Regions from separate parts of the Oceanobacillus sp. FSL K6-0127 genome, predicted to be linked through region 2. Evidence: a T-box and tRNA genes for the amino acid it is inferred to sense, from the RefSeq annotation. Region 2 holds a T-box; the other holds one or more tRNA genes.
The links. A T-box is a leader RNA that pairs with one kind of tRNA and senses whether it is charged. The one in region 2 lies ahead of trpS (tryptophan--tRNA ligase), so its partner is inferred to be a tRNA-Trp.
Positions count from the first base shown of each region.

Region 1: it has a tRNA-Trp gene. The T-box ahead of trpS (tryptophan--tRNA ligase) is inferred to sense a tRNA for this amino acid. The anticodon was not compared.

Region 1 is NZ_CP150287.1:1,731,529-1,741,286, reverse strand. Features, by position in the region: gene MHH64_RS08775 (GNAT family N-acetyltransferase) at 65-649, opposite strand; gene MHH64_RS08770 (hypothetical protein) at 862-1,554, opposite strand; gene MHH64_RS08765 (hypothetical protein) at 2,464-2,853, opposite strand; gene MHH64_RS08760 (VOC family protein) at 3,142-3,615, opposite strand; gene MHH64_RS08755 (peptidoglycan-binding domain-containing protein) at 4,192-4,794, opposite strand; tRNA gene MHH64_RS08750 (tRNA-Leu) at 5,368-5,451, opposite strand; tRNA gene MHH64_RS08745 (tRNA-Cys) at 5,459-5,532, opposite strand; tRNA gene MHH64_RS08740 (tRNA-Gly) at 5,543-5,617, opposite strand; tRNA gene MHH64_RS08735 (tRNA-Gln) at 5,621-5,695, opposite strand; tRNA gene MHH64_RS08730 (tRNA-His) at 5,722-5,794, opposite strand; tRNA gene MHH64_RS08725 (tRNA-Trp) at 5,809-5,882, opposite strand; tRNA gene MHH64_RS08720 (tRNA-Tyr) at 5,897-5,981, opposite strand; tRNA gene MHH64_RS08715 (tRNA-Phe) at 5,999-6,074, opposite strand; tRNA gene MHH64_RS08710 (tRNA-Asp) at 6,094-6,170, opposite strand; tRNA gene MHH64_RS08705 (tRNA-Met) at 6,176-6,252, opposite strand; tRNA gene MHH64_RS08700 (tRNA-Val) at 6,281-6,356, opposite strand; tRNA gene MHH64_RS08695 (tRNA-Glu) at 6,361-6,435, opposite strand; tRNA gene MHH64_RS08690 (tRNA-Ser) at 6,452-6,543, opposite strand; tRNA gene MHH64_RS08685 (tRNA-Asn) at 6,547-6,621, opposite strand; rRNA gene rrf (5S ribosomal RNA) at 6,741-6,856, opposite strand; rRNA gene MHH64_RS08675 (23S ribosomal RNA) at 7,009-9,758, opposite strand, start outside.
Region 2 is NZ_CP150287.1:2,008,040-2,017,797, forward strand. Features, by position in the region: gene fabF (beta-ketoacyl-ACP synthase II) at 1-800, shown strand, start outside; gene MHH64_RS10085 (hypothetical protein) at 1,127-1,327, shown strand; gene MHH64_RS10090 (YjbA family protein) at 1,411-2,172, shown strand; gene trpS (tryptophan--tRNA ligase) at 2,248-3,237, opposite strand; T-box leader at 3,307-3,481, opposite strand; gene MHH64_RS10100 (putative glycoside hydrolase) at 4,786-5,997, shown strand; gene MHH64_RS10105 (GNAT family N-acetyltransferase) at 6,108-6,701, shown strand; gene MHH64_RS10110 (ammonium transporter) at 6,810-8,186, opposite strand; gene MHH64_RS10115 (P-II family nitrogen regulator) at 8,517-8,858, opposite strand; gene spxA (transcriptional regulator SpxA) at 9,240-9,635, shown strand.

The DNA.
Region 1 (9,758 bases), 280 kb from region 2:
ATAGTTGAAAAAGTACTATATAAATTAAAATAAACTATAGAAAAATTATCTTTGCTATTTAAAATCACTTAAAATATTTTTCATAGCAAACACATTCATAAATTCGCTCGTTGTCTGATTCAAATTGCTCAATATCTTCTCCTACATAGTGAGCGAATGTATTTACTAGGTGGAGATTAGGTATGGTACTTTGAATTCGATTTTTCATTTCATATCCTTCGAAGTAAATATGGTAATAGGAATAGACTTTTTTAAACTGCACTTTTTCATACCAATTCCGTACCCAGCAATCATCTCGAGTCCATGCTTCAAATCGATTTAATCCTAAATTAGTAGCTCGCTTTTCTGCTTCTTGAAGAAGTTGCTTTCCAATTCCTTGGCGATAGTAGTCTGGATGTACTGCAACATGCCAAATCATCCCCCCTAAGCCTTGTCCTCTTGAACAGACAGTCTTTTCTTTCTTTTCATACTCTACATCAATGAGCCCGATAATTTGTCCGTTTAATTCGGCTACTAATTCAATTGCAGGATTTTCGTATTTTTCTTTTTTATTTAACACATTATCAAAGTAGGCTGTATTTAAAAATGATAGGGTTCTACATCGAACCCAACTGATTTCATCAGTATCTTTATATTCACGAATAAACATTTTATATTTTCTCCCATCGATACAGAATTTAAGACCCTCATAATTGAAGTGAAAAATATAACACCCTATATAAAAAATAGTTCTACACAATAAACCTGCCTCGATAGCTTAAAATCCGTTTATTTAAAAAAAGAATTTCACATTCTGGTTGCCTTATTTATCTCGTGCACCAGATCGTTTAATACATAATTTAAGGCAACCTGATAATTTTTTTACTTCGTAATCGTTGCTTCAAATTTTTCGTGTTCTTCTAAAAACTCCGTTGTAATTGAGTCAAAATCTATTAGTAGATTTATCCAATCATCCTTTATAAATCCTTTTTCACGGTATATGTCGAAGAATAAATCAGTATTTACCGTTCCTGTATCTGGATTTATTCCATTTATATTATTAATCAGGGCCTCCCTCCATAAGGAATTTAATGCCTGGATAGTATGTATGTGCTCTAGTTCATCCTCATTCAATTTAATCCTTTCATTTTTACTCAGTATAGTCGTCAAATCTGATAAATTATCAAGTTTTTCTTCATAGACAATATCCCACTGTATTTCATAAAAAAATGAATTAATATCAGACGCTGTAAATGCAGTTATGGAATTTAATTCCTCATCCGATGCACGTTCAAAAAAGTTAACCGCTATCATTTTTAATTCCCGAACTTTTACTCCGAAACTACCATTATAACTCAAGATCATATCCATTTGCTCCAATGTAATGCTTCTGGAATCAAGAATTTCTTCATACATTATTTGGTTATTATATAAAGCAGAAGACATACCCGAAACAGCACCTGATAACTGATGAGACATATACCTTACATAGTGTTGTTTATCCATATATTGATAAAATCCAAAACATAATATTAATAGAATTATTAAAACGGTAACGATCTTTCTATATTTCATATTCCCTCCTATTTCTAACGTGAATTCTACAAGTTCTTAGTCATACTATGCTACCTATTAGTTGAATAACTTTACTTTTTTCCAGTAGTCTTCCAGTTACTGATCGAGATTACTATAACCTGCCCTAAAATATAAATTACTGAAGTACCTAAAACCACAGTATCTCTTCCAAAGGGTTTAAACCAGCCTCCGTCATCAGATATAAAGAAATAACTTAATAACAATGAAAGGATGGTCATAAAAATGACTGATAGGAATATTCGAAGTAGTTTAACCTTTCTTAGCTGTAATCCAACAATTATTATGAATAGTAAGAATCCTGGGAATAGGAAAACTGGCTCTTGTCTCGTCAAATGGCTATTATATTCATAAAAATGAAATAGGAATGGAATTGGAAGTACTGGTAGTATAATTCGTAAAAATTTAATATAATCACCTCTTAACCAACATTAATACAATATTATCATTCTTATTGAATTACCTATCGCATTAGCTACTTTAGTAACTTATCTATGAATTTACTTGCTTATCCTTTTTGATGAGACCAACTATTACAAAAATAAATCCCAAACCAATAGATAAATTTCATAGCCACTTATTCTAAAACCCGCTTTATGTGGTACATAGTACGCAACAAGCATCCGTGCAATACCCAGTAACATTATTTTAGTAGAGGTCATCTATATCCCCTTATTGCTCTCTAAAAATTCAACAAAAAAAGAGTGCATATCCTTCTTTTAGGACAGTCCATTTAGTTGATTAAACAATATCATTAATACCCTTAACTAAACACAATTTTAATTTTGAAAAGTACCATTTGATTAGGTACTGCTCTTTCATAAAATGCTTCTAATTTCTCCAATTTCAGGTTATGCAAGTTTATAACTGTTTTGGGAACTTCAAAACTATCTACACTATAGTCATCTTGTAATACTCGCCAAAGCTCAAGTTCCTTCCATGTATCTGAAAATCCCCGAAATATGCTGCAAGATGGGAAACTACCTTTTCTGCATTTGTTACTTTATAAATAAACTTCTTATCCGTTAAAAAACGAGCATAAGGATTATGGAAATCCTCCTCGATAACCAACGGACTGTTTTGAAGCTCCTCTGGGAGATTAATTAAAAATACTTTCTTATTACGATCTATTTTACTTAGATCAATTACACGAATTTGTATTTGTTCCTCTTTAAATCCTATTTTAAGTAGTTCGTTGTAAGACTTTATCTCTTCATCTGATAATGCTTCTTCAAAGGATTTTAGTTTCTGATTACAAGCGATAAATTCGTAAACAGCCAAAATTTAACCTCTTATCCAAAATAAATCTTTAACAAACCTACTCCTATACTTCAATAAGAAAGAGCCAATATTCTCCTTACACTAACCTGCCCGTTGCATTAAGTACATCATTTCACAAAGTTATCTTACCATATATTATCATTACATTTAAGTCATATTTTTAAAAATTACAGCTTAGACATAATATCAGAACCTTTACATACAAAAAGGCGAGTTCTAATCAAATCTCGCCCTTAATAATCTTTCATTCTTAAAAATTACTAAATACAAGTAAATTTGCTGTAACGTTTATTCCTTATTGGCATACATAGTCTCCGTACTATGACTGTAAAGTTCAATAATATTTCCAAATGGATCTTCACAATAAACTAAATAATAAGGCTTCCCTTTCCATGTATTCCAGATCTCACTCCGCTTTTCCCCACCTGAATTTGCAATTTTATCCGCAAGTTTTTCCAAGTCATCTGCTATTAAACAAATATGAAAATAGCCTTGATAATCCTGCTTTCTTCTTTCTTCCATTTTTGGTTCTTGAAATTCAAAAAGCTCGAGACCAACCTGATTCTGCGAAACCAAATGCGCATTCCTCATTTTTTTGATGTTTTTACCCAATAAGTCATTGGTCATATTATGTTCCTTTTCTAATTCTGAGACAAAGGTATATGGCCCAGCAATTAGTTTAAAGCCCAAGACCTCCCCATACCACTTGATAGCTGCCTCAATATCGGGAACGGATAAACCTATATGTGTAATTGCTGTCATTATAAATCCCTCCTGATAAGCTAATTCCCTTTGTAAGTGGCTGTCACTCCCCGGATTTTGTTAAAATGACGGTTTAAGTAGTAAGGCTCTTAACCTGTTACAGATTAATGGCTAAGAATGCCTCCTTCACATATTAGCGTAAATCCCTCCTTTAATAGGGATTTCGATAAGGCAATCCAAGCATTAAAGCACGTACCTGCATTATGTAAAAGAACATGCATCTCTTCTGCACAGCTAACGATAAAGAATACGAGACTAGGCTTATACCTATTGCTTTTTTAAATCCTATCGAGGGAATATGGGGACATTTTACAGGTCAAGGAATCAAGAGAAAATGATTGATGACAAGCTTAAACTCTTGTTGAAGTTCATTACAAATAACTGATCATTATTTATAATTACTGCGTAAAAAAGGCTCTCAACATAAACGTTGAAAGCCTTGATAGCCTAAGTGATAGATACCAATGTGCGGGGTCGTAGATTATATCAAAACACTGATTTAAAAAGCTTTTGTCAAAGCCCCGAGAGATATAATCAGGGACTTTCTATTAAAAATTCAATCTATTAAGTCGATGTCTATCTTGGTTCCGATTCCACAACATCTCCATTTTGAAAAACATCATAGAATCCAACCGTGCCAGTACCTCCGTCATCAATAAAATCCTGACTTTGTGCTCTTAAAGAATAAAATAAGTTGCCGTCTGAGTCCTCATGAAGCTCGCCAGCGCTACTAAATACTAAATCATCATTATCAAGGGCATCCTCTGCATAAGCAATCGCTGTTTCTACTGTAAACAACTCTGCTTGATATTCGTCAAGTAGTAGTGTCCATGTATCAACACCGACAATCCCGTCCCGGACTAAACCATGCTCTGCTTGTAATTCACGGACTTGTTGGTCTGTATGTGGGCCAAAATTTCCATCGACTTCTGTTTCATGTCCAAAGTGATTTAACATCACTTGTATAAATTCAACTTCAAAACTTTGGCTACCCTGTTTGACAATCGGCTGTTCTTCAGGCGGCCAATTTAATATCGCTTCGTATCCTGGTGGTATTTCTGATTCTGATAGTTGAATCGAATCATTTTCCGAGGCTGCGTCTACAGTTTGAAAGGGAACAACTTGCACTGCTACAAGCATAACTGCAGGTATTACTGCTAACCATTTCTTTTTCAACATAATCTCCTCCTAAAATAATATAGACTTCGGCAGTCGCATAGGCAGATACGACAGTCGATCCCTTGTCATATCTTTTGTTATCCTCAGCTGATAGCCCGCACTATTATCCCGATGTATCGACGTCTGCATACAGATGGTGCATGGTGAGGCCAGTTTGGTCACAAGCGATAGGTCTATTTCCCTTTTTCCTTTCGCTCTCGACCACCTCCTTCGCCTTCTTATTCCAAGAGGTAATTAATTGAATATTTTACATATACCCTATTAAAAATGTGTGAAACACTTTATTGTGTACTTATTTTTATTTTTATCAATAATATTATCTATGAAACCTCAAAATGGCCATACATTTGCCAACCGCTATCTCTCCTATCTATCATTCGAATGTTGCTTTTCTTAATAGTAGCTTACCAGGTAGATTATACAAGAACATCTAGTTATCTCGTTCTATTGCTTGAATCTAACAAAGATTTTTTACTATTAGATTCTAAAATCCACAAAAAAACTCCTAAACCCTTAGATATAAAGGTTTAGGAGCCAAAATCCTTTTGTAATTTACTTAAATCATAATATCGATACCGGTGGTCGGGGTCGAACCGACACGTCCGTGAAGACACGGGATTTTGAGTCCCGCGCGTCTGCCAATTCCGCCACACCGGCATAGGTATGGAGGCGGTAACCGGATTTGAACCGGTGATAAAGGTTTTGCAGACCTCTGCCTTACCACTTGGCTATACCGCCAAAAATAAAATGGAGCGGAAGACGGGATTCGAACCCGCGACCCCCACCTTGGCAAGGTGATGTTCTACCACTGAACTACTTCCGCATATGGCTGGGCCACTAGGATTCGAACCTAGGGTACACGGGATCAAAACCCGATGCCTTACCGCTTGGCTATGGCCCAATCAATAAATTTGTTAATTATATGAGGGCGATCGATGGGGATCGAACCCACGTGTGCCGGAGCCACAATCCGGTGCGTTAACCACTTCGCCACGACCGCCATATAATTGTAAATGGCAGGGGTAGTAGGAATCGAACCCACATTGACGGTTTTGGAGACCGTAGTTCTACCGTTAAACTATACCCCTATTATTTATTAAAATGGTGGAGGGGGGCAGATTCGAACTGCCGAACCCTGAGGGAGCGGATTTACAGTCCGCCGCGTTTAGCCACTTCGCTACCCCTCCAACTAAATTGAAGTAAATGGTGGCTCGGGACGGAATCGAACCGCCGACACACGGATTTTCAGTCCGTTGCTCTACCGACTGAGCTACCGAGCCATAATTAAAATATTTTAAATGGCGGTCCGGACGGGACTCGAACCCGCGACCTCCTGCGTGACAGGCAGGCATTCTAACCAACTGAACTACCGGACCATTTTTGGTTGCGGGGGCAGGATTTGAACCTACGACCTTTGGGTTATGAGCCCAACGAGCTACCAGACTGCTCCACCCCGCGGTATGAAATAAAGTATTAAGATGAAATATGGTGGAGGATGCAGGGCTCGAACCTGCGACCCCCTGCTTGTAAGGCAGGTGCTCTCCCAGCTGAGCTAATCCTCCATATTGGTGACCCGTACGGGATTCGAACCCGTGTTACCGCCGTGAAAGGGCGGTGTCTTAACCGCTTGACCAACGGGCCTTATTTTATGTAATAGTGGCGGAGAGCGAGGGATTCGAACCCTCGAGGCCGCGTAAACGGCCTACACGATTTCCAATCGTGCTCCTTCGGCCACTCGGACAGCTCTCCGTATGGCTCCACAGGTAGGATTCGAACCTACGACCGATCGGTTAACAGCCGATTGCTCTACCACTGAGCTACTGTGGAATAATCCAAAATGAAATCTATTTGGTTTTTCAAACATAAATTGCTCGTCCCACCAAATGAGATATTTTAGAGTAGCTTCATTCCTGTCATACAGCTCTTGTATGGTAAGGAATTTACTTGCCTGGCGGCGTCCTACTCTTGCAGGGGCAAAGCCCCAACTACCATCGGCGCTGAAGAGCTTAACTTCTGTGTTCGGCATGGGAACAGGTGTGACCTCTTCGCTATTGCTACCAGACAATATAATTATCACCCAAGTGAACCTCAAGAAAATCAGTGACAACCAATATTATAATCGTTTTTGAAAAAAAATCAAGTATAAAGTTAGGTTTTTATAAGGTTTATACCTTAAAAACTAAATAAGAGTAAACAAGACATCAAATAAAGAATTTAGTTAAGTCCTCGATCGATTAGTATCCGTAAGCTCCACGTGTCACCACGCTTCCACACCGAACCTATCAACCTCATCGTCTCTGAGGGATCTTACTCACTCGAAGTGATGGGAAGTCTCATCTTGAGGGGGGCTTCATGCTTAGATGCTTTCAGCACTTATCCTTTCCACACGTAGCTACCCAGCGATGCTCCTGGCGGAACAACTGGTACACCAGCGGTGTGTCCATCCCGGTCCTCTCGTACTAAGGACAGCTCCTCTCAAACTTCCAACGCCCACGACGGATAGGGACCGAACTGTCTCACGACGTTCTGAACCCAGCTCGCGTACCGCTTTAATGGGCGAACAGCCCAACCCTTGGGACCGACTACAGCCCCAGGATGCGATGAGCCGACATCGAGGTGCCAAACCTCCCCGTCGATGTGAACTCTTGGGGGAGATAAGCCTGTTATCCCCGGGGTAGCTTTTATCCGTTGAGCGATGGCCCTTCCATGCGGAACCACCGGATCACTAAGCCCGACTTTCGTCCCTGCTCGACTTGTAGGTCTCGCAGTCAAGCTCCCTTGTGCCTTTACACTCTACGAATGATTTCCAACCATTCTGAGGGAACCTTTGGGCGCCTCCGTTACCTTTTGGGAGGCGACCGCCCCAGTCAAACTGCCCGCCTGACACTGTCTCCGAACCGGATCACGGTCCTGGGTTAGAATGTCCATACAGCCAGGGTGGTATCCCACGGATGCCTCCACCGAAGCTAGCGCTCCGGTTTCCAAGGCTCCCACCTATCCTGTACAAGCTGCACAGACATTCAATATCAGGCTACAGTAAAGCTCCACGGGGTCTTTCCGTCCTGTCGCGGGTAATGCGCATCTTCACGCATAGTATAATTTCACCGGGTCTCTCGTTGAGACAGTGCCCAAGTCGTTGCACCTTTCGTGCGGGTCGGAACTTACCCGACAAGGAATTTCGCTACCTTAGGACCGTTATAGTTACGGCCGCCGTTTACTGGGGCTTCGGTTCAAAGCTTCGCCTTGCGGCTAACATTTCCCCTTAACCTTCCAGCACCGGGCAGGTGTCAGCCCCTATACTTCGCCTTTCGGCTTCGCAGAGACCTGTGTTTTTGCTAAACAGTCGCTTGGGCCTATTCACTGCGGCTCCATGTAAATGAAGCACCCCTTCTCCCGAAGTTACGGGGTCATTTTGCCGAGTTCCTTAACGAGAGTTCTCCCGCTCACCTTAGGATTCTCTCCTCGCCTACCTGTGTCGGTTTGCGGTACGGGCACCTATGATCTAACTAGAGGCTTTTCTTGGCAGTGTGAAATCCGGAACTTCGGTACTAAATTTCCCTCCCCATCACAGCTTGAAATTGCCAGACGGATTTGCCTATCTGACTTTCTCACTGCTTGGGCGCACATATCCATCAGTGCGCATTCCTTATCCTACTGCGTCCCCCCATCGCTCAAACAATCATGAGGTGGTACAGGAATATCTACCTGTTGTCCATCGCCTACGCCTTTCGGCCTCGGCTTAGGTCCCGACTAACCCTGAGAGGACGAGCCTTCCTCAGGAAACCTTAGGCATTCGGTGAAAGAGATTCTCACTCTTTTTTCGCTACTCATACCGGCATTCTCACTTCTAAGCGCTCCACCAGTCCTCACGGTCTGACTTCACAGCACTTAGAACGCTCTCCTACCATTGTTCGTAAGAACAATCCGCAGCTTCGGTGATACGTTTAGCCCCGGTACATTTTCGGCGCAGAGTCACTCGACCAGTGAGCTATTACGCACTCTTTAAATGATGGCTGCTTCTAAGCCAACATCCTGGTTGTCTGGGCAACTCCACATCCTTTTCCACTTAACGTATACTTTGGGACCTTAGCTGGCGGTCTGGGCTGTTTCCCTTTCGACTATGAACCTTATCACCCATAGTCTGACTCCCAAGTAAAAGTAACTGGCATTCGGAGTTTGACTGAATTCGGTAACCCGGTGAGGGCCCCTAGTCCAATCAGTGCTCTACCTCCAGTACTCTATTTCTTGAGGCTAGCCCTAAAGCTATTTCGGAGAGAACCAGCTATCTCCGTGTTCGATTGGCATTTCACCCCTACCCACACCTCATCCCCGCATTTTTCAACATACGTGGGTTCGGGCCTCCAGTCAGTGTTACCTGACCTTCACCCTGGACATGGGTAGATCACACGGTTTCGGGTCTACGACCGCATACTCATTCGCCCTATTCAGACTCGCTTTCGCTGCGGCTCCGTGTCTTCCACTTAACCTTGCATACGATCGTAACTCGCCGGTCCATTCTACAAAAGGTACGCCGTTACCCATTAACGGGCTTCGACTACTTGTAGGCACACGGTTTCAGGTTCTATTTCACTCCCCTTCCGGGGTGCTTTTCACCTTTCCCTCACGGTACTGGTTCACTATCGGTCACTAGAGAGTATTTAGCCTTGGGAGATGGTCCTCCCGGATTCCGACGGAATTCCACGTGTTCCGCCGTACTCAGGATACACTCCGGAGGGAATTCTTTTTCAACTACAGGGCTGTTACCTTCTGTGGCTGACCTTTCCAGGTCGATTCATTTAAAGAATTCCTTGGTAACTCCGAGTGGAGTGTCCTACAACCCCAGAAAGCAAGCTTTCTGGTTTGGGCTCTTTCCGTTTCGCTCGCCGCTACTCAGGAAATCGATTTTTCTTTCTCTTCCTCCGGGTACTGAGATGTTTCAGTTCCCCGGGTCTACCTCATGCACC
Region 2 (9,758 bases):
TATCCATTCAATTAGGTGCAAAAGGTATCAACTCTTGTTCTGTTACAGCTTGTGCGTCAGGTGCCAATTCAATTGGTGATGCATTCAAAGCGGTTCAGCGTGGAGATGTTGACTATATTATTGCCGGCGGTACAGAGGCGCCAATCTCTGATATGGCCTTTGCTGGTTTCTCTTCAGCGAAAGCTTTATCTACAAATGAAGATCCAAGTACAGCTAGCCGCCCATTTGATAAAAACCGAGATGGTTTTGTTATGGGTGAAGGTGCCGGGATTTTAATTTTAGAATCATTGGATTCGGCAATTGAGCGTGGTGCAAAAATCTATGGAGAAATCGTCGGATATGGTGCTACAGGTGATGCTTACCATATTACAGCTCCAGCAGAAAATGGTGAAGGTGCAGCTCGTGCGATGCAGCTTGCGCTTAAGGATGCTGACATTGCTCCGGAAGAAGTAGATTACATTAATGCCCACGGGACAAGCACGAATTTAAATGATAAATACGAAACAGCTGCAATTAAGTCCGTTTTTGGTGATTATGCAAATAAGCTTGCTATTTCCTCGACGAAATCCATGACAGGACATTTACTTGGTGCAGCAGGTGGGGTAGAGGCTGTTATTTCGATTAAATCAATTCAAGATAGTATCGTCCCTGCGACAATTAATTATGAGACTCCAGACCCAGATTGTGATTTGGATTATGTCCCGAATGAAGCGAGACAACAGAATGTAGATGTTGTTGTAAGTAATTCACTTGGATTTGGTGGACATAATGTTGCGCTTGTATTTAAAAAGTATAAATAATTAACTATGAAAAGCTAAGAAGCTGGTAGCAATGGAACATTGCTAACCGGCTTTTTTGATGTTTTAAAAAGTTCATCTATTGACTTTAACTGAGTGCAGATTTAAGGGGGAATCCTGATGTCCAAAAGAATTGGCTGTGATTCAAGAATAAATTCTGATATTCACAAATGCCGCGCCAGTAAGTAAATTCTGGATTCAAATAGATACCTAACTTGGCAGGAGTTAAATTTTTTTTTGCTCGTTAATAACGTTAGATAAAATGACATGTTTTGAGTTAGCTAGCATAAAATGTACTAATAAAAACGGACAAGCTTAGGTGGGATATCATGGGATATATTTTTATCTTTCTCATTGGATTTGGACTAGCTGTTACTGGTGGCGTTACCATTATTGCATATATGAATTTTCTTCCAGCTGGTTTATCATGGTCGGATTACTTTATTTTTATTAGTAGCAGGATTGAATGCTATTTTCTATTAATTGGACTTGCTATCATGGCATTTGTGCTTTATCGTTATCCAAATTAATTTTAATGGAACTTCTCGAATATTTTTCACCGTGATGGTCATAATGTATTCTAAATCGGAATATGAAAAGTGAGGGTTGTTCTATGTTATATTTGCACGATGTATGGGTGAATTGGTTTGAAGGAGAAGAGAATGGCTACAGTGTCTGCCATTTCCATGAGTGGCGTAAGGAGGACGCAATTGAGCTGTTGGACCAAGTGCCGTTGTTATACATAACAGAAACACTATATAACTACATTGAAAATGATATGCATGATCTACCGAAAGCTTTGCTTGATTCGATCTACAAAAGAGCATATACACGCAAGGGACAAAAAAGATCGGTTGTGGAGTATGCATGTATCGTTACAGACGGTAATGATATACTTGCTTTTGATACGATTGGCTATTCGATACCTATTCGTAAAAGTAGATTAATACCGCGACAAGAACAGCTAGTATTTGATATGATTGCCAATACGAAAGCACAATCTTTTAAATTCGTTGAAAGTGATTACCAAAAAGAATACCATATGCTTTCCATGTCGCCTGAGCTGATCTTTGGACTGACAAGAAAAGAAAGACAACTCAAACAATTGCTCATGATTGGCTTGGATCAGTTGAAGACAACAAATAACCGCGAAGAATTGCGGTACTGGCTAACTGAATGGGATCCCAAGCAATATCCTGCGATTCGCTATATGGATGAGGATACGGTTTGGGAAACGTTGTATAATGGTGTGAAAGAGGGCTGGAGCCCAACCCATGAAGAACTTTGCATGAAATTGATTCGCGGACAGCCTTTTTTAGAGAAAATGTGGGAAGCTGAGATTGGGCCAGAACATGATACATCCAATCAAAAATAGATTTCAGTATATGCCATCGAATGAGCTAAAAGCAATGCGCTAAGCAGAAAAATCTGCCTAGCGCATTTTAAATGATTATTTTTTAACTCTTCCAAGTCCCATAGCTTTCTTTGCTTTGGCAACCGTTTTATTTGCTGTAAATGATGCCTTCTCTGCACCTTGATCTAAAATCTCATCAAGCTTTTTGGAATCAATTAATGCTGCATATCGATCCTGAATTGGTTTCAAAACACTAATTACGGCATCTGCAACGCCTTGTTTGAAATCCCCATAGCCTTTGCCTTCATATTTTGCTTCAAGTGCTTCAATGGATTCACCTGTGCAACTTGAATAGATCGTAAGTAAGTTAGAAACGCCAGGCTTGTTTTCTTTATCGAATTTCACAATACCTTCCGAATCCGTTACAGCGCTCTTAATCTTCTTCTCGATTTTCTTTGGTTCGTCAAGCATGGAAATGTAGCCTTTTTCATTTGTATCGGATTTACTCATTTTCTTCGTAGGATCCTGTAAGGACATAATCCGCGCTCCGACCTTCGGAATACGAATTTCTGGAATTGTAAAAATCTCATTAAAGCGATTATTGAAACGTTGTGCTAAATTTCGTGTTAATTCTAGATGCTGCTTTTGATCATCTCCAACAGGTACAACGTTCGTATTATAAAGGAGAATATCTGCTGCCATTAGTGACGGATACGTTAGTAGTGCAGAAGAAACTGCATCTTTCCCTTCTGATTTATCTTTATACTGAGTCATACGCTCTAGTTCACCAACATAGCTGATAGACTGCAACATCCATCCTAGCTGTGTATGGGCAGGAACCTCGGATTGAATGAACAAGGTTGCTTTTTCAGGATCAATACCTGATGCAAGATATAAAGCTGCAAGCGAACGAATATTTTGTCTTAATTTTAATCGCTCCTGAGGTACGGTAATTGCGTGTTCGTCTACAATGCAGAAGAAACACTCGTAATCATTTTGTAATTCAACAAACTGCTGGATTGCTCCAAGATAATTTCCAAGAGTTAATGTACCACTTGGCTGAATTCCAGAAAAAATTTTTTCCATGTCTTATCACTCCATCTTATCATTTTAAAGCATTAAAAAAGCATTAAAAAAAGCCCATTCTCCCTATAGAAAAGGGACGAATGAACCGCGGTGCCACCCTAATTATCTTAACTTTGTAAGATCACTTTAATTGTTATCAGCTCTAAAGTCCAATTCCAATTTACCTTGATGCTTGTTTCCACCAACCACAAGCTCTCTCAAATTCAGAGGATAAATTGTACTATATCTTTATCAACGCTAAATATATTAATTTTTAACTATTATATATATCCTTTTATTGAAATGCAAGGGGAAAGTTTATTAGGCGGGCTTTTAGTTCTTGATGAGTAACCGAACGCCGCAAAAAGCCAAAGTTTCGGTCACTCATAGAGCGGATGAAAGCCCGAACGCCGCAAAAAGCCAATGCTTCGGTCACTCATAGAGCGGATGAAAGCCCGAACGTCGCAAAAAGCCAAAGTTTCGGTCCCTCATAGAGCGGGTGAAAGCCCCGAATGCCACAAAAACCATTCTTTGGTAAATTATCAATAAAATAAAAAAGTTATAGGCAAGAATTAAAAAACCCCTCACCAAGACAGATGAAAGGCTGGATTTATGCTCCTAACGATTTTTTTTATTTGTAGTATGTCCATTGCTGTGACCCTACAGCAGTTAAGTTGCTTGATAGAATTCTTCTTATTGATTTTTTTGAATTCACTACTTGGCACCAATCGTGAATATTATTGGTAGTAATCTTTTCATTTGGGAATAGAATCTCAAATTCTTTAACGATTCTTAATACCGAACTGGTTAGAGATTCCTTATATCCGCATTCTTGGCAAACGCATTCTCTTTGTTTGACTGAAACAGAAAACGAATGGCATTTAAAACAAATAATTCCTTTTCGCAATTGACCATATTCATAAGATGGCAACTGGTTATAAGGAGACTCAGATAGATGTAATGATAGTAATCGATCTGCAAGTTTTCGATGTTTCTCCATTAATTTAGAAGGCATTTCATTTATACTTCTCATGTGTTGTTTTATTTGGGTTGGGAAAATAAAGGGTTTATCTAGAGGTGCTTGGTACAAGGTGAAGCTGGGGTTTATAAAGACTACTGAGGCATCGATTTGCGGGTTAAACCCAGTAGGAAGAAGTAACTGTCGTAGTATAGAATTTCTCCTTCATAACCCCTGTGTAAATTTAAATAGTATTGTTTTTCCTTGTTTGTTAATTTCTTTCGTTTGTTTAATAACTCGAGAATTCTTAATGCAGTCGGCTTCGAACGCAATTTGTAGGGCATTGTAACATCCTTTCTATTATAAATATTAAACTAAGTCAATTATACTGTAATATTTGATTTTGAAATAGAGAACTGAACGACTTTTTATCGCAAACCTTCGAAAAAAATATTCAAACAAAAAACGGTTTTATTTTTGTACTGGCGGGTAATTATACTTTAAGTTAATTGAGGTGAAAAGTATTTAAAACAAATAAGGAATATCCATTTAAATGAACGAACTTTTCATTTATACTTAACTTATTAACTTTAATAGGAGATTGATTCAACATGAGGAAAAGAAGGCGTAGTAAGATTATGGCATTCATTGGAATTCTTTTACTTAGTATTTCAATTCCAACGTTCGTAGCAGGTGAGGAAGCGGTGCAGGCGTCCTTGCATCAAGAGAGGCAGACAAACATAGAATTAATGGACATATTACAAAATGTGAAGCGTTTTACATATGACTCAGGGTTTCACTTTGAATATCCTGATGCTGTCAGAGGAATCTATGTAACTGGAAATTCCGTCGGGTCTAGCAATTTTGAAAACCTTGTAGAGCTGGTAGACACAACTGATCTGAATGCAATGGTTATCGACATTAAAGAAGATCATGGGCATTTAACGTTTAAGCCGGAAGAAGGATCTCCATATGAAGACATTGCAACCAATTATATTTCAGATCCTGAAGGGTTAATGGAACTTTTAGAGGAAAAGCAAATTTATCCGATTGCTAGGGTAGTTGTATTTAAGGATTCACTGCTTGCTAAGAAGCGTCCTGACTTATCATTTACACAAAACGGAGAAGTATGGGTAAACAATAAAGGGGAAGCTTTTGTCAGCCCTTTTGAAAAAGAGGTATGGGAATATAATGTCGAAATCGCCAAAATGGCAGCGGAAATGGGATTCCAGGAAATTCAATTTGATTATGTCCGCTTCCCGGAAGGTTTTGAAACGAAGGATGAAGAATTAGAATATACGCTCGGTGACTATAAGGATATGGACTTAAACAATATTAAAAAACGAGTTGAGGCAGTATCGGATTTTGTTGCATATGCAAGAGAAGAGTTATCGAATTATGATGTAGATGTGTCTGTTGATATTTTTGGTTATGCAGCAACGATTGAAGAAACACCTGGTATTGGTCAAAACTTCTCGAAAATTTCGGAGAACGTTGATGTCATTTCTTCCATGATTTATCCAAGTCATTGGACATCGTATTTTGGGATTGAAAATCCTGATGAAGAGCCATATAAACTTGTTTCAGAATATGCGAAGGTTGAAAATGCGGTATTAGGTGAGCTTGAGACACCGCCAGTATCCAGACCTTGGCTTCAAGATTTTGAAGCGCCGTGGCTTTACAGTGGACCTACGAAGCAGTATGGTAAAGCAGAAATAGAAGCGCAAATTAAGGCGCTGTATGAAAACGGGATTGATGAGTTCCTGCTATGGAATTCAGGTAATGTATATACAGAAAATGTTGATTATATGATTGGAAAATAATAACAGGAGGCTGTCTGTAAGGCAGTCTCTTGTTTTCTTTTCAGACCTTATTTAACAAATGCAACGTTTTTCGTTATACTAAGTGGGACTACGAAAAAAGGAGTAGATCCATGAATTGGTATGAAAAGCTTAATGAGTATTTTCCGATCGAAGAAATGAAATCAAAAAAGCATATGGAAATCCTGTTAGATGAAAAAGGGGATGTATACTATAAGGATGAAAGTCCGAAGCATGTACTGATGTATGCTGAATTTGAGACATTCCTTTTTATTGATTACCTATGGGTTTCGACACAGACGAGAGGACAAGGAATTGGTCACCAATTAATCGAGAATTTAAAGGCAAAGAACAAACCAATTATATTAGAAGTTGAGCCGATTGATTATGATGATTCGGATTCCGAAAAAAGGTTGCGTTTTTATAACAGGGAAGGATTTACCCATGCGCAATCAATCGGATATAATCGTAGGTCATTAGCTACAAATGAAGAAACACAGCTGGAAATATTATATTGGTCGCCAGATGACGATGCCGAAGCGATCATCTTTGAACAAATGAAAAAAATGTATAATGACATCCATACGTATAAGGATAAAGAAATATATGGAAAAGCATATCAACCTGTTGATGAGGTATTGAGTTATAATGAGAAGCGCGATTCAGAGGATATTTTAGAAGGAATAAAAAAGCCCGAAAAAGCATAATTGTTAGGTTTATTTCATTAAGTGGGGAAAGTGTTGACTGCAATTACGATAAGTAAAGAATGCGATGAAAGCTATGTTAGGCTTTCGTCGCATTCTTTTTTCTATAGGTCACGAACTTTGCTTAGATGCTGTTTCAAAGGGTATGTTTTGATTCAATCGATCGGCTAAGCCGAAGCTTCTTGTTGGAATTTCTGTGTTTTCATCTAATAGGTTATCTTTAAAATAATAAGCATTTGAACCATGTTCTGTAAAGTCGAGGCCAGCAATTTCCTCATCTCTTGAAACGCGAATCGGAGAAAATTTATTTAGCATATAGGTAAAACCACCAACTGATAAAGCAACCCAGCTAATTACGGCAACAACTCCTATAGCTTGAATACCGAGCTGTGAAAATCCATTCCCGTAGAATAAACCGGTTGAGGTGGAAAACAGCCCGATTGCCAAAGTTCCCCAAATACCGCAGATTCCATGTACTGCAATCGCACCAACTGGATCATCTACCCTAAGTTTGGTATCCAAGAAACGGATACCTTCCACTAGCAAGATTCCTGAAATGAATCCAACAATAAGAGCCCCACCAAGTGTGATTTCTGCAGCACCTGCTGTAATTCCGACGAGCCCACCTAAAACACCATTCATAGAAAGCGAAGCATCTACTTTTTTGAACCGAAGCTTTGTATAAAGAGCCGAAGCGCATAAAGAGGCAGAAGTAGACAATAAGGTTGTGCCGATAACCATTGGGACTAATGCTGGGTCAGCAGCTAATGTACTGCCGCCATTGAAGCCGAACCAGCCCAGCCAAAGTATAAATACACCAAGTGCGCCTAATGGTATATTATGACCCTGTATGACGTTAACTTTATTCCCTTTATATTTTCCGATACGTGGTCCCAGGATAAGCACAACCATAAATGCAGCAACTGCACCAGTTAAGTGAACGACCGTTGATCCCGCAAAATCACTAAAACCTAAGGCGGATATCCACCCATCTCCTTGCCAAATCCAGTGACCAACCACTGGGTAAATAAATGCGGTTATAGCTACAACAATAAATACATAGCTGCCAAGCTTGATTCGTTCAGCAACTGCCCCTGACATAATTGTTGCGCACGTTGCCACAAACATTGCTTGGAAAACAAAAAATCCAATGTCTTCCACACCACTGAGCATAAAGCCGTCGATTCCGATGAATGAACCACCAGAAGTGCCAAACATAATTCCGTATCCGACAATGAAGAATAATATTGCAGCAATGCTGATTGTCAGAAAATTTTTCATTAAGATGTTCAACGTATTTTTAGAGCGTGTAAAACCAGATTCAACCATTGCAAAACCGGCATGCATAAAAAATACTAGAACGGCTCCAAACATAAGCCACACCAGATTAACGGATAATTCTAGTGATTCAACTGTAGGGGATGCGGCATAAACTGGTGATGCAGTAAAAGATATCAATAAAAATAAAAGTAAACTTTTCTTAAACATATCATTTCCTCCCAGAATTTTAATGAATATACAAAGAAAGATTTATCTCTAAAATTTAAAGTAGCTAAAAGGATATGAAGAAGAGTAGATGCTGTCACATCCTTTTTAAAGAATGAATGTTGTTATCATGGTGTGAAGTTATTTTTGTGATCTAAAGATTACATGGAGAAGGTTACAAGATCATAACCTTATTTAAAAAATGAGAAAATACGAATCTTTAACTGTTAGGACAGATGCATTCCGAAATAAAACTAATATAGATAATTGGTATATCCAGTTTTACGGAACAGCGGTGAAAGAAATGTATCAGTGTATTCGAGTTAGTTATTGTCACATAACTGCTTCTACACCTCGTTCGCCTGTGCGAATTCGAATTGTTTCCTCGATTGAAGAAACGAATATCTTACCATCTCCGATATTCCCTGTGTTGCAGCTTTCAAGAATAATATCAATGATTTGTTCTAATTGATTTTCTTCCACGACCATTTCAACTTTGAGTTTCGATAATAATTGTATTTGGAATTCTGTTGATCTGTAGACACCAGTTTGCCCTCGTTGCTTGCCAGTTCCAGCAACTTCAGTCACTGTAAGACCATTGATTCCGATTTGTGAAAGGTTATATCGAAGGGTTTGAAATGTTTCTGGTCTAATAATGGACTCAATCTTTTTCATTGTTCCTCTTCCTTTCATTATATGTTAGGTTTCCTAACATTATTAGTTATGTTAATTATCATAATTGTAAATTTTAATCATTGCAAGTGTTTTTTTTATATATTTTTAGAAAATTTCGAAGTAAACGTTTGCAATTTGAAGGGAAATCTTTTTACTTAATAGGTTTAATTGAAATTGAGAATGGGTACATTACATAATGAGTTAAGATATTATCTAAAAATATTGTAAAACTTCCTGTTAAATCTAGAATATCCCCTACCTTTTGGTTGACAAATGTAGTATACTTATACATATGGGTAGTTTAAACTTATTTTAATTTAATAAGTTTACCGATGTTTATGATAATGATCTAACATACTTAAAAATGAGGAGTGAAGTTTCATGGTAACACTTTATACCTCGCCAAGTTGTACTTCTTGCAGAAAGGCAAAAGCATGGCTAGAAGAACACAACATACCGTTTACAGAACGTAATATTTTCTCTGAGCCGTTAACACTTGATGAGATTAAAGAAATATTACGTATGACTGAAGATGGAACGGATGAGATAATTTCGACGCGTTCGAAGGTTTTTCAAAAGTTGGATGTAAATATCGAACAACTTCCAATGAAGGATCTATTTAGTCTAATTCAAAAAAATCCTGGATTATTGAGAAGACCAATTATTCTGGACGAAAAGCGCCTGCAAGTAGGTTATAACGAAGATGAGATTCGCAGATTCTTACCGAGAACTGTACGTACGTTTCAATTGCGCGAAGCTCAGAGGATGGTTAACTAACTGTTTTTTCATAAATAAAATAAAAAACGCAGACTCCGTTATGGAGCTGCGTTTTTCTACTTATAAGTATGTATTCAAAAAGGGGATGAATAGGACTGAAGTCTGCTGAATTCGCAACGTCCT